DNA from 2 places in the Photorhabdus antumapuensis genome. Region 2 is predicted to be linked to the other one. Evidence: predicted binding sites of a transcription regulator. Region 2 holds the regulator's gene; the other holds the start of a gene.
The links. The regulator sigma-54, encoded in region 2, starts transcription at its own class of promoters, with help from an activator protein. The targets are predictions, from matches to a motif close to GTTGGCACANNTTTCGCTNT.
Positions count from the first base shown of each region.

Region 1: glnK (P-II family nitrogen regulator) is a predicted target of sigma-54. The motif match lies at 3,160-3,179, and genes of this name have one in related genera.

Region 1 is NZ_JAHZMK010000012.1:120,484-125,919, forward strand. Features, by position in the region: gene KZ793_RS04040 (YbaY family lipoprotein) at 1-283, opposite strand, end outside; gene tesB (acyl-CoA thioesterase II) at 534-1,397, shown strand; gene amtB (ammonium transporter AmtB) at 1,474-2,757, opposite strand; gene glnK (P-II family nitrogen regulator) at 2,780-3,118, opposite strand; gene KZ793_RS04060 (SmdB family multidrug efflux ABC transporter permease/ATP-binding protein) at 3,298-5,082, opposite strand; gene KZ793_RS04065 (SmdA family multidrug ABC transporter permease/ATP-binding protein) at 5,075-5,436, opposite strand, start outside.
Region 2 is NZ_JAHZMK010000027.1:135,267-140,702, reverse strand. Features, by position in the region: gene lptC (LPS export ABC transporter periplasmic protein LptC) at 1-107, shown strand, start outside; gene lptA (lipopolysaccharide ABC transporter substrate-binding protein LptA) at 88-621, shown strand; gene lptB (LPS export ABC transporter ATP-binding protein) at 628-1,353, shown strand; gene rpoN (RNA polymerase factor sigma-54) at 1,381-2,820, shown strand; gene hpf (ribosome hibernation promoting factor) at 2,844-3,131, shown strand; gene ptsN (PTS IIA-like nitrogen regulatory protein PtsN) at 3,255-3,722, shown strand; gene rapZ (RNase adapter RapZ) at 3,797-4,648, shown strand; gene npr (PTS phosphocarrier protein NPr) at 4,648-4,920, shown strand; gene rnk (nucleoside diphosphate kinase regulator) at 5,109-5,436, shown strand, end outside.

The DNA of each region.
Region 1 (5,436 bases), on a different contig from region 2:
CAAAATGGAAAGGTGATTGTTTCCCACCTAAACGCTCTACCTTCTGAGACAAAGTAACTGAAGGCGCATCAGCCAAAGATACATCAGATAAGGCCACCGTCAGAACAGCATCTGCTGGCAATGCGATACGCTGTAGTATATTAATATTGCCTTCAACAAAAGACCGTTTCATTGGATTTTCAATCTTTTCCACCTGGGTATCTACCACCTCAGCACCTGTGGCATTACACCCGACCAAAGCAACCGCTAGTAATACGCCAGCGGGGAGCTGCCATAATTTCATACACATTCCTCCATTATTAACTAATCTATATAAATATTAAAATAAATTGAAATATCAAATCATTAAATCTAAATCATTTGAATTATAGATTAAAAATTTGAACATAAAACGCCAATAAATCTCATATTCTTTATTGCACTACTGTCAGGACTTAAAACATTTACAATTTAGTTATTTATTAATCATTTATTAATGAGACAATAATCATCCCTTGTACTCTCGATAACCTAATAGAAAACAAAGGCGTATTATGAGTAAGTCATTACAGAATCTGATAAATTTGATGAAATTGGAAAAAATTGAGGAAGGTATTTACCGAGGGCAAAGCGAAGATCTCGGTTTTCCTCAGGTTTTCGGAGGACAAGTGATTGGTCAGGCACTGTATGCTGCCAAACAAACCGTTGTCGATGACCGAATGGGCAACTCTTTCCATAGCTATTTCTTACGTCCCGGTGACAGTCACAAACCTATCGTCTATGATGTTGAGATTTTGCGTGATGGAGGAAGTTTTAGTGCCCGGCGAGTTAGTGCGATTCAGAATGGTAAGCCTATCTTTTATATGACTGCCTCATTTCAAAGTCACGAAGAAAGTTTTGAACACCAAAATATAATGCCGGATGTACCCTATCCAGAAGAACTTATCCCTCAAAACGAAATCGTAAAAAAAATGTCTCATCTACTGCCACAGAAAATGCAGAATATTCTTCTCTTCCCCTGCCCGCTAGAAATGAGGCCCGTAAAATATCACAGTCCATTCAATTGCTCACCAGAAGAACCTGTACGCTATGTTTGGTTCCGCAGTAACGGAGATATACCTGATGACCCTTTTATTCATCAATATCTACTTGGCTATGCCTCCGATTTTAACTTTCTGCCAACAGCATTACAGCCACATGGTGTCGGGTTCCTTGAGAAAAATATTCAGATAGCAACAATTGACCATTCTATGTGGTTCCACCGCCCGTTTAGACTAGACGACTGGCTGCTATATGCTGTAGATAGTCCGTCAGCTTCCGGTGCCCGTGGTTTTGTTCGGGGACAGATTTATAATCGTGAAGGGATACTTGTTGCTTCCACTGTACAGGAAGGTCTGATTAGGAAACGCAATAGATAGATAAATGAATAAGGCAGCAAACTAAGAAACCAACATCACACTTTATGGTCTTATTGCTGCCATTTTATATAACAACTTAATTATAAGCACTCTCTCCGTGAGAATTAATATCCAACCCTTCCCTTTCAATTTCAACCGTAACTCGCAGCCCTACCAACAGATCTGCTATTTTAAAAGCAATAAAGGCAACAACGACTGACCAAATCACACAAACCAGTATACTAAAAGCCTGAATACCAACTTGTTCCAACATGGTTATACCCTCTGCATGGCCGGTCCCTCCCAAAGATTTAGCCGTAAAAACCCCTGTTAGGAGGCAGCCCACGATCCCACATACGCCGTGTATACCGAATACATCACACACATCGTCAACACGTAACCACCGTTTTAAGGCCACCACCCCCCAAAGTCCGGTAAAACCCGCGATCAGACCAATGATTAATGCACCACCAATACCAACCATTCCCGCCGCAGGTGTAATACCAACCAGCCCAGCAATACAGCCTGAACATGCCCCTAAAAGAGACGGTTTATTACGGAAAAGCCATTCTGCAAAAACCCATGACAGGATAGCGGCAGCAGTCGCCACAATGGTATTTAAAAATGCCAGAGCGGCTATCTCATTAGCAGCACTAGCAGAGCCAGCATTAAAACCAAACCAACCAATATAGAGCACAGCAGTACCAGTGAAGACCATCGGCAAATTATGTGGTTTAAATGCTTCTTTCCCAAAACCAGTACGTTTTCCCAGTAAGTAAGCACCAACCAATCCAGCTACAGCAGCATTAATATGGACAACCGTACCACCAGCAAAATCCAATGCTCCATCCTGTGAAAGCACACCACCACCCCAAACCATGTGCGCCATAGGCAGGTAAGAAAATGTCAACCACAGCACACTAAAAATTAACAAAGCCGGAAAACGAATACGCTCTCCTAACGCACCAATAATCAAAGCAACTGTGATACAAGCGAAAGAGCCCTGAAATGCCACATGAATTAGCTGATAAAAATTGCCACTTAAATCAGTGAATGCCAAATTCTTTAGCATCATTTGACTAAAACCACCGAAAAAACCATTCCCTGGTTCAAAAGCCAAGCTGTAACCGTAAATCACCCACAATACACAGACTAAAGCAAAGCTCACCATGACCTGAGCCATTAACGATAAAACGTTTTTACTCCGTAGCAATCCACCATAAAACAGAGCAATTCCCGGAATGGTCATAAATAGAACAAGGACTGTACAAATCATCATAAAAGCATTATCAGCTTTATCAGCCGCGCCTTCCGCTGCCTGAGATAATGATGGTACACAACCGGCCACAACACCGGCAGCCACTGAGAATTGCCTTTTCATATCTATCTTCTCTATCAGTGAGTTACAGTGCCGCATCGTTATTTTCTCCTGTTCTAATACGAATAGCCTGTTGTAATTCGATGACAAAGATTTTACCATCGCCAACTTTTCCAGTGAAAGCTGATTGCTGAATAGCATGAATTACCTCCTCAACCAATTCATCTGCTACAGCAATCTCTATCTTTATTTTAGGTAAAAAATTGACACTATATTCAGCTCCACGATAAAGCTCCGCATGTCCTTTCTGACGCCCAAATCCTTTTACCTCTGTTATGGTCAACCCCTGAACACCAAGACCAGAGAGAACTTCCCGAATATCCTCCAATTTGAATGGCTTTATAATTGTCGTAATGAGCTTCATATATCCCCCTTCCATCCGGCTATTATGTTTTCAATAAGGAAATAGCAAGGGGTGTGCCAGAAACTAAAAACATATAAAAATCAAATAATAATAAAGAGAGTAAAAATTATGGAGAATAAGAAGGGAGGAGAGCAGCGAATATACTCTCCCGTGAGTGCACCGAATCAGTGCAAACTTAACTAAATTAGCACCTCTTTCTCAGAGATTGTGCCACATTCATTTAATGTCTCACCGACTTGTTGTAACTGATACATCTGATAGTAACGTCCACGACTCGCAAATAATTGTTGATGACATCCCTGTTCAACTACTGCACCACGATGCAGCACCAGAATAGTATCAGCCTCTACAATGGTAGACAGACGATGAGCAATCACGATCAATGTTGTTTGTTGACGAATCAATCTCAAAGCCTGTTGTACCGCCTGTTCCGTACCAGAATCAATATTTGCAGTCGCTTCATCAAGGATCAAAATTTGTGGCGTTTGCACTAACACTCTCGCCATAGCAAGCAATTGTTTTTGACCGGCTGACAACGTATTACCCTGCTCTCCCAAGATAGTATGAAGTCCATCAGGCAATGTACGTACTAACTCAGCCAATTGAACAGTTTCCAGTACTTGCCAAACCTTCTCTTCTGAAATATTCCGACCAAGCGTAATATTGTCAAAGAAAGAGTCCGCAAGAACAACTGGGTCCTGCTGAACTATTGCCACACCATTGCGTAATACCGAATGAGACAGGGATGATACAGGCCGGCCATCAAGATAAATTTCCCCTTTCTGCCACGGGTAATACCCCATCAGCAAATTTGCCAGCGTACTTTTACCACTGCCGGTATGACCAACCAAAGCAACAAAACCATGAGCCGGAACCTGTAAATTAATATCTTGCAAAACTATTTTTCCATGTCGGTAGGAAAAACTGACATTTTCTATATCAATTCGACCACTAGACAGTGGCTGACTATCCATGCCATAACCTTGTTGAGGGCTATCCATTAATTCAAATATTCTCTCGCCAGAAACGACAGCTTGTTGCAAAATCGATTGCTGAGATGTCAGCTCAATAAGAGGTTCATTCAACCGCCCCAAATAATTAATAAAAGCATACAATACCCCGATACCAATCGCCCCTGGCCCACTAATTCCAAACAACACGATAAGACCGCACAATGCCATAGCAGATAGAAAACTCAGTAATGGGCGTAACAAAAGCCCATCTAATCTCAACGCTTGCATTCTCGCCTGATAATGAGCCCGATTGGTTAACAACATACGTTCACCAAAACGCGCCTGCTGCCGGAACTGCTGAACAACACTCATTCCATTAATGACTTCGTTAAACTCATCATTAATATTAGCCAAATAACTACGTACCCGGCGGACAATTGGTGTACTAAAATGCTGATATATTGCCATAACAATCAATACGACAGGAAAAATAAGAATTGCAATCAATGCCATGCGCCATTCCAACATAAACATGGCAATCAGCATCGCACCAATCAATGCCATGCTGCGAAATACCGCAGGAACTACATTAACATAAAGATCTTTAATGACTTCGGTATCATTCGTTACACGGGAAATCAACTGCCCTACCGGTTGATTATCAAAAGCACTCAGAGGCTGGCGCAATGCTGCATTCATCACATCAGTACGAAGCTGCTGAACCACATCGACTGACACTTGATTGAACAATAAAGCCTGAAAATAGTGTAACGCAGCCGTAATCAGTTGCAGAACAATAAAGGTTATAGCTAGCCCGATAACCACTCTAGTAGGCATATTACCCGTTGCAACCATATTATCGATAAAGTAGCTAACGAGAACCGGACCACTGACTTCCGCAATTGCAGCCCCCCATAACATGAGTACAGCCAACCCCAACGGCTTACGATAATTTTTTCCATAAACCAGCAGACGCTTCAGAGACGGCCACAATTGACGAACTTTAGTCATCTTTATCTCCTTCTGCTGTTTCCTCGTCATCCAATTCTGCTTCAAGTTGCTGATAATAATACATATCACGATACCATCCCGGCTGCTCTGCCAGCTGCGGATGCCGTCCCTGATGTATAATAGAACCTTGCTGCATCACTAGGATATTATCCGCATCAGTTAATGCAGACAGGCGGTGGGCACTAATAATAACCGTCCGTTGTTGCCTCCACTGACTGAGGTTTTGTAGGATATTGTATTCGGTTTGCCCATCAACCGCAGATAAAGCGTCATCCAGAATCAGAATCTCGGCATCTAAAAGTAATGCTCTTGCAATGGAAATACGCTGCTTCTGCCCACCAGAAAGCATTACCC
Region 2 (5,436 bases):
AATCTGTCGGTATGAAAATGCGTGGCAACCTGCGAAACAAAACCGCTGAACTGATTGAAAAGGTTAACACCTACTATGAAATCCAACATGAAAAACAGAATCCGTAATGCTTTTATTGCCAGTGCTATCTTTGCAGTCACTCTTCCCGCTATGGCACTGAAAGATGACACACAGAAACCCATTTCTATCGATTCTGTTAAACAAGCCCTTGACATGACAGGGAACACTGCCACATTTACAGAAGATGTGATCGTTAAACAGGGTTCTATTGATATCCGCGCTGACAAAGTTGTTGTGACTCGCCCAGATGGCGATTCTAAGAAAATGGTTATTGAAGCATTTGGTAATCCGGTAACCTTCTATCAACTACAGGACAATGGCAAACCAATCAAGGGCCGCGGTTCCAAAATGCGTTACGAAATGGATAAAGAGCTGGTTACACTCACTGGCAATGCCTATTTGGAACAGTTAGACAGCAATATAAAAGGTGATCGTATCACCTATCTAGTCCCAACTCAGCAGATGGAAGCGTTTAGTGACAAAGGTAAACGAGTGACAACCGTCCTACTCCCTTCTCAATTACAAGAAGAAAGCCCTGGGGCTAACAACAAGAGTAAATAACGATATATGGCAATACTAAACGCAGAAAATCTGGCAAAAGCTTACAAAGGCCGTAAGGTCGTTGAAAATGTCAGCCTAAACGTGAACTCCGGCGAAATTGTCGGCCTGCTTGGTCCGAACGGTGCAGGGAAAACGACGACTTTCTATATGGTCGTCGGTATCGTTTCACGGGATACCGGGACAATTACCATTGATAATGAAGATATCAGCCTACTGCCACTTCATGAACGGGCACGCCGTGGTATCGGTTATTTGCCTCAGGAAGCGTCTATTTTCCGCCGTCTAAGCGTCTTCGACAACCTGATGGCGGTATTGGAAATCCGCCAGGATCTGACTCAAGAACAACGAAAAGAGCGTGCCGAAGAGCTGATGGAAGAGTTCCATATCAGCCACCTACGTGACAATCTTGGTCAATCACTTTCCGGGGGTGAACGTCGCCGCGTAGAAATTGCCAGAGCACTGGCAGCTAATCCGAAATTTATTTTGCTGGATGAGCCCTTCGCCGGCGTAGATCCGATCTCAGTCATCGATATCAAAAAAATCATTCAGCATTTGAGAGATTATGGGCTCGGGGTCCTTATCACAGACCACAATGTCCGTGAAACATTGGATGTATGCGAACGTGCTTATATTGTCAGCCAAGGGCATCTGATTGCTCACGGCACACCTAATGATATTCTTAATAATGAACAGGTGAAGCGCGTTTATTTAGGCGAAGGTTTCCGGCTCTAATTTGGCCAGGAGAATTGATTTAACGCTATGAAGCAAAGTTTGCAACTCAGGCTTAGTCAGCAACTGGCTATGACACCACAGCTCCAACAAGCTATTCGTTTGTTGCAACTTTCTACGCTTGAACTTCAACAGGAGATACAGCAAGCGTTAGAAGCGAACCCTTTGCTTGAACAGGATGAAGATCATCAAGAAATCAGCAATCAGGAACTTCCCGATAACGAAACGGAAGCTATGGATACGCTTGATGCCTTGCAACAAAAGGATATGCCAGATGAGTTACCCCTGGATGCCAGTTGGGATGAAATTTACACCGCTGGCACACCTTCCGGGACACGCAACGACTATAACGACGACGAACTGCCACTTTACCAAGGTGAAACCGTTCAAACCCTGCAAGACTATTTGATGTGGCAGGCAGAACTCACTCCTTTCACGGAAACAGATGCAGCAATTGCAACATCAATCATTGATGCCGTAGATGACACTGGCTATCTCACTGTACCATTAGAAGATATCCTTGCCAGCATTGGAGACGATCAACTCACTCTGGAAGAAGTGGAAGCCGTGCTAAAACAGGTACAACATTTCGATCCTATCGGTGTCGCCGCTCGTGATCTAAAAGATTGTCTACTAGTCCAGCTATCCATGTTTCCGCCAGAAACACCTTATCTGGAAGAGGCAAAACTGATCGCTTGCGAATATCTGGAGCTATTAGGTCATCGGGATTTCCGCAATTTAATCCGCCTGAGTCGCTTGAAAGAAGATACACTGAAAGAGGCCATAAATTTAATCCAGTCACTTGAACCGAAGCCTGGCCTGGCAATAAACACCGGCGAATCAGAATATGTCATCCCCGATGTACTGGTTCGAAAAGAGAGTGAACACTGGCAAGTAGAATTGAATACAGATAGTATCCCCCGTTTACACATTAATCAGCATTATGCAGAGCTTGGGCAACATACGCGCAATGAAAGTGACAGTCAGTTTATCCGCAATAATCTACAAGAGGCCAAGTGGCTTATCAAAAGCCTGGAAAGCCGAAATGATACTCTGCTGAAAGTTACGCGCTGCATTGTAGAGCAGCAACAGGAATTTTTTGAACATGGTGAAGAATATATGAAACCTATGGTTTTGGCAGACATTGCTTTCCAAGTTGATATGCATGAATCCACCATTTCCAGGGTGACTACCCAGAAATTCCTGCACAGCCCACGTGGTATTTTTGAATTGAAGTATTTTTTCTCCAGTCATGTCAATACAGAAAGTGGAGGCGAAGCCTCTTCAACTGCAATACGGGCTTTGGTGAAAAAACTGGTAGCAGCGGAAAACCCCGCCAAACCATTAAGTGACAGCAAACTGACGAGCATACTAGCCGATCAAGGCATCATGGTTGCCCGACGGACTGTCGCAAAATATCGAGAGTCGTTATCCATTCCGCCATCAAGCCAACGTAAGCGTCTGGTTTGAAATGAACAGAGAAGGAAGACAATATGCAACTCAAAATAACCGGCCACAATATTGAAATTACTGATGCATTACGCGAGATTATCACTGCAAAATGCAGCAAACTGGATCAATATTTCGATAGGATCAACCTGACTCAGGTAATCCTCCGAGTGGAAAAGGTACAACAAATCGCCGAAGCTACTGTACACATTAACGGAGGTGAGTTGCACGCATCATCAGAACATGAAGATATGTATGCAGCAATTGATGGACTGGTCGATAAACTAGCGCGTCAATTAACCAAACATAAAGACAAACTGAGACATCATTGACAGTTATTTAACAAAGAATGTAGTAACAACAGCGGAGTTTTGCTGTAAAACAGTGTGCAAATACAGGGTGCCACAGATAACCTACGGCATCCTGTATCAATAAGCACCTAAGTGAATAGGAAAATGAATAATCAAGCAGATTTACTACTAAGCTCTGTGCTTTCCCTCGCATGTACGCGTAATAATGTACATTGTTCGAGCAAAAAACGGGCTTTAGAGATTATCAGTGAGCTAGCATCTAAGCAGCTTAAGTTACCAGAAAATGTCGTATTCGAAGCAATATTAACCCGAGAAAAAGTAGGTACTACCGGAATTGGCAGTGGTATTGCTATCCCTCACGGTAAGCTGGATGAAGAAAGCTCAAATCAAGCGGTTGGCGTTTTCCTAAATCTGAAACAACCTATTGCTTTCGATGCCATTGATAATCAACCAGTCGATTTGCTGTTTGCTTTACTGGTTCCAAACGATCAATGCCAAACACACCTACACACATTGTCATTGATTGCCAAACGTCTTGCAGATAAAAATCTCTGCCGTCGTTTAAGATCGGCACAAAGTGATGAAGAACTATACGCAATTATCACTGAATAACTGTTGCAATGCATGGATAGCAATAGATAAGAGTGGCTCATAATAACCACTAAGAAATTAAGGGGAGTCGCCTCATGGTGCTGATGATAGTCAGTGGCCGTTCCGGTTCAGGTAAATCCGTTGCCTTACGCGCACTGGAAGATATGGGTTTTTATTGTGTAGACAACTTGCCGGTAGTATTACTACCGGAATTAGCAAATACGCTAGCTGACCGCGATATTTCTGCTGCGGTTAGTATTGATGTAAGAAACATGCCGGAATCACCTGAGATTTTCGAAGAAGCCCTGACTAAACTACCAGCGAGTTTCTCACCGCAATTACTATTCCTTGATGCTGAACGTAATACGTTGATCCGCCGTTATAGCGACACCCGCCGTCTGCATCCGCTATCAAGCAAAAATCTTTCTCTGGAAAGCGCGATTGATCAAGAAAGTGATCTGCTGGAGCCCCTTCGTTCAAGAGCTGACCTGATTATCGACACCTCCGAAATGTCAGTCCATGAATTGGCTGAGATGCTAAGAACGCGTCTGCTAGGCAAACGGGAACGTGAGTTGACAATGGTCTTTGAATCTTTCGGCTTCAAACATGGCATTCCAATTGATGCCGACTATGTTTTTGACGTACGTTTCCTGCCAAACCCACACTGGGACCCCAAATTACGGCCAATGACCGGTCTTGATCGCCCCGTAGCCGCTTTCCTCGACCGTCATACGGAAGTGCATAACTTCATCTATCAAACCCGCAGTTATCTTGAACTCTGGCTACCTATGCTTGAAACCAATAACCGCAGCTATCTGACCGTGGCTATTGGCTGTACCGGCGGTAAACACCGTTCTGTTTATGTGGCAGAACAGTTGGCCGATTATTTTCGCTCCAGAGGAAAAAACGTACAGTCGCGCCACCGTACTCTCGAAAAGCGAAAATAATGACTGTCAAGCAAAGACTTGAAATCAAAAATCGGCTGGGAATGCACGCCCGGCCAGCAATGAAACTGTATGATCTAGTACAGCTCTTTGAATCTCATGTTATTTTACGCAATGATAGCCATGTTGAAGCCGAGGCCAGCAGTGTAATTGCTATGCTGATGCTGGATTCAGAAAAAGGCAGCTATATTGAAGTTGAAGCCAGTGGCCCAGATGAAGAACAGGCTCTTGCAGCTATTATTGATCTATTTAATTCGGGATTTGACGAAGAATAACGTCGCTCACTCACCTGTGGATTATCATATCCTTCACTGTTTTCATTAGCAGCACAAAACAGTTCGTGATCATGATCTCTTTATTTTCCAGTAAGAACAGCCTACTATCAGGTTAATCATTTTAAATAACACCCCCCTCCTCATGGTGCGGGGTGTTATTTTGTATTGGAATCCATTTGGAGTGTGGTATGACTAAACCAGCAATTATCATCAACGAATTAGACGCAGAACGTTTAGATTCCCTGTTGGAACAGCCAGCGTTTGCAGATACTAGTATCGCTGACGCTTTGAATGAGGAGCTGGATCGTGCAGAGATTGTACCGCCAGCAGAAATTCCATCAGATGTTGTGACGATGAACAGCCGGGTTCGTTTTATTGACCTGACAAGCAATGAAGAGCGGGTACGTACTTTAGTTTATCCAGCGTCACTGCAAGACAGTTCAGACCAGCTTTCTGTTATGGCTCCTCTGGGAGCTGCATTATTGGGCCTTCGTATCGGTGACGAAATCAGTTGGG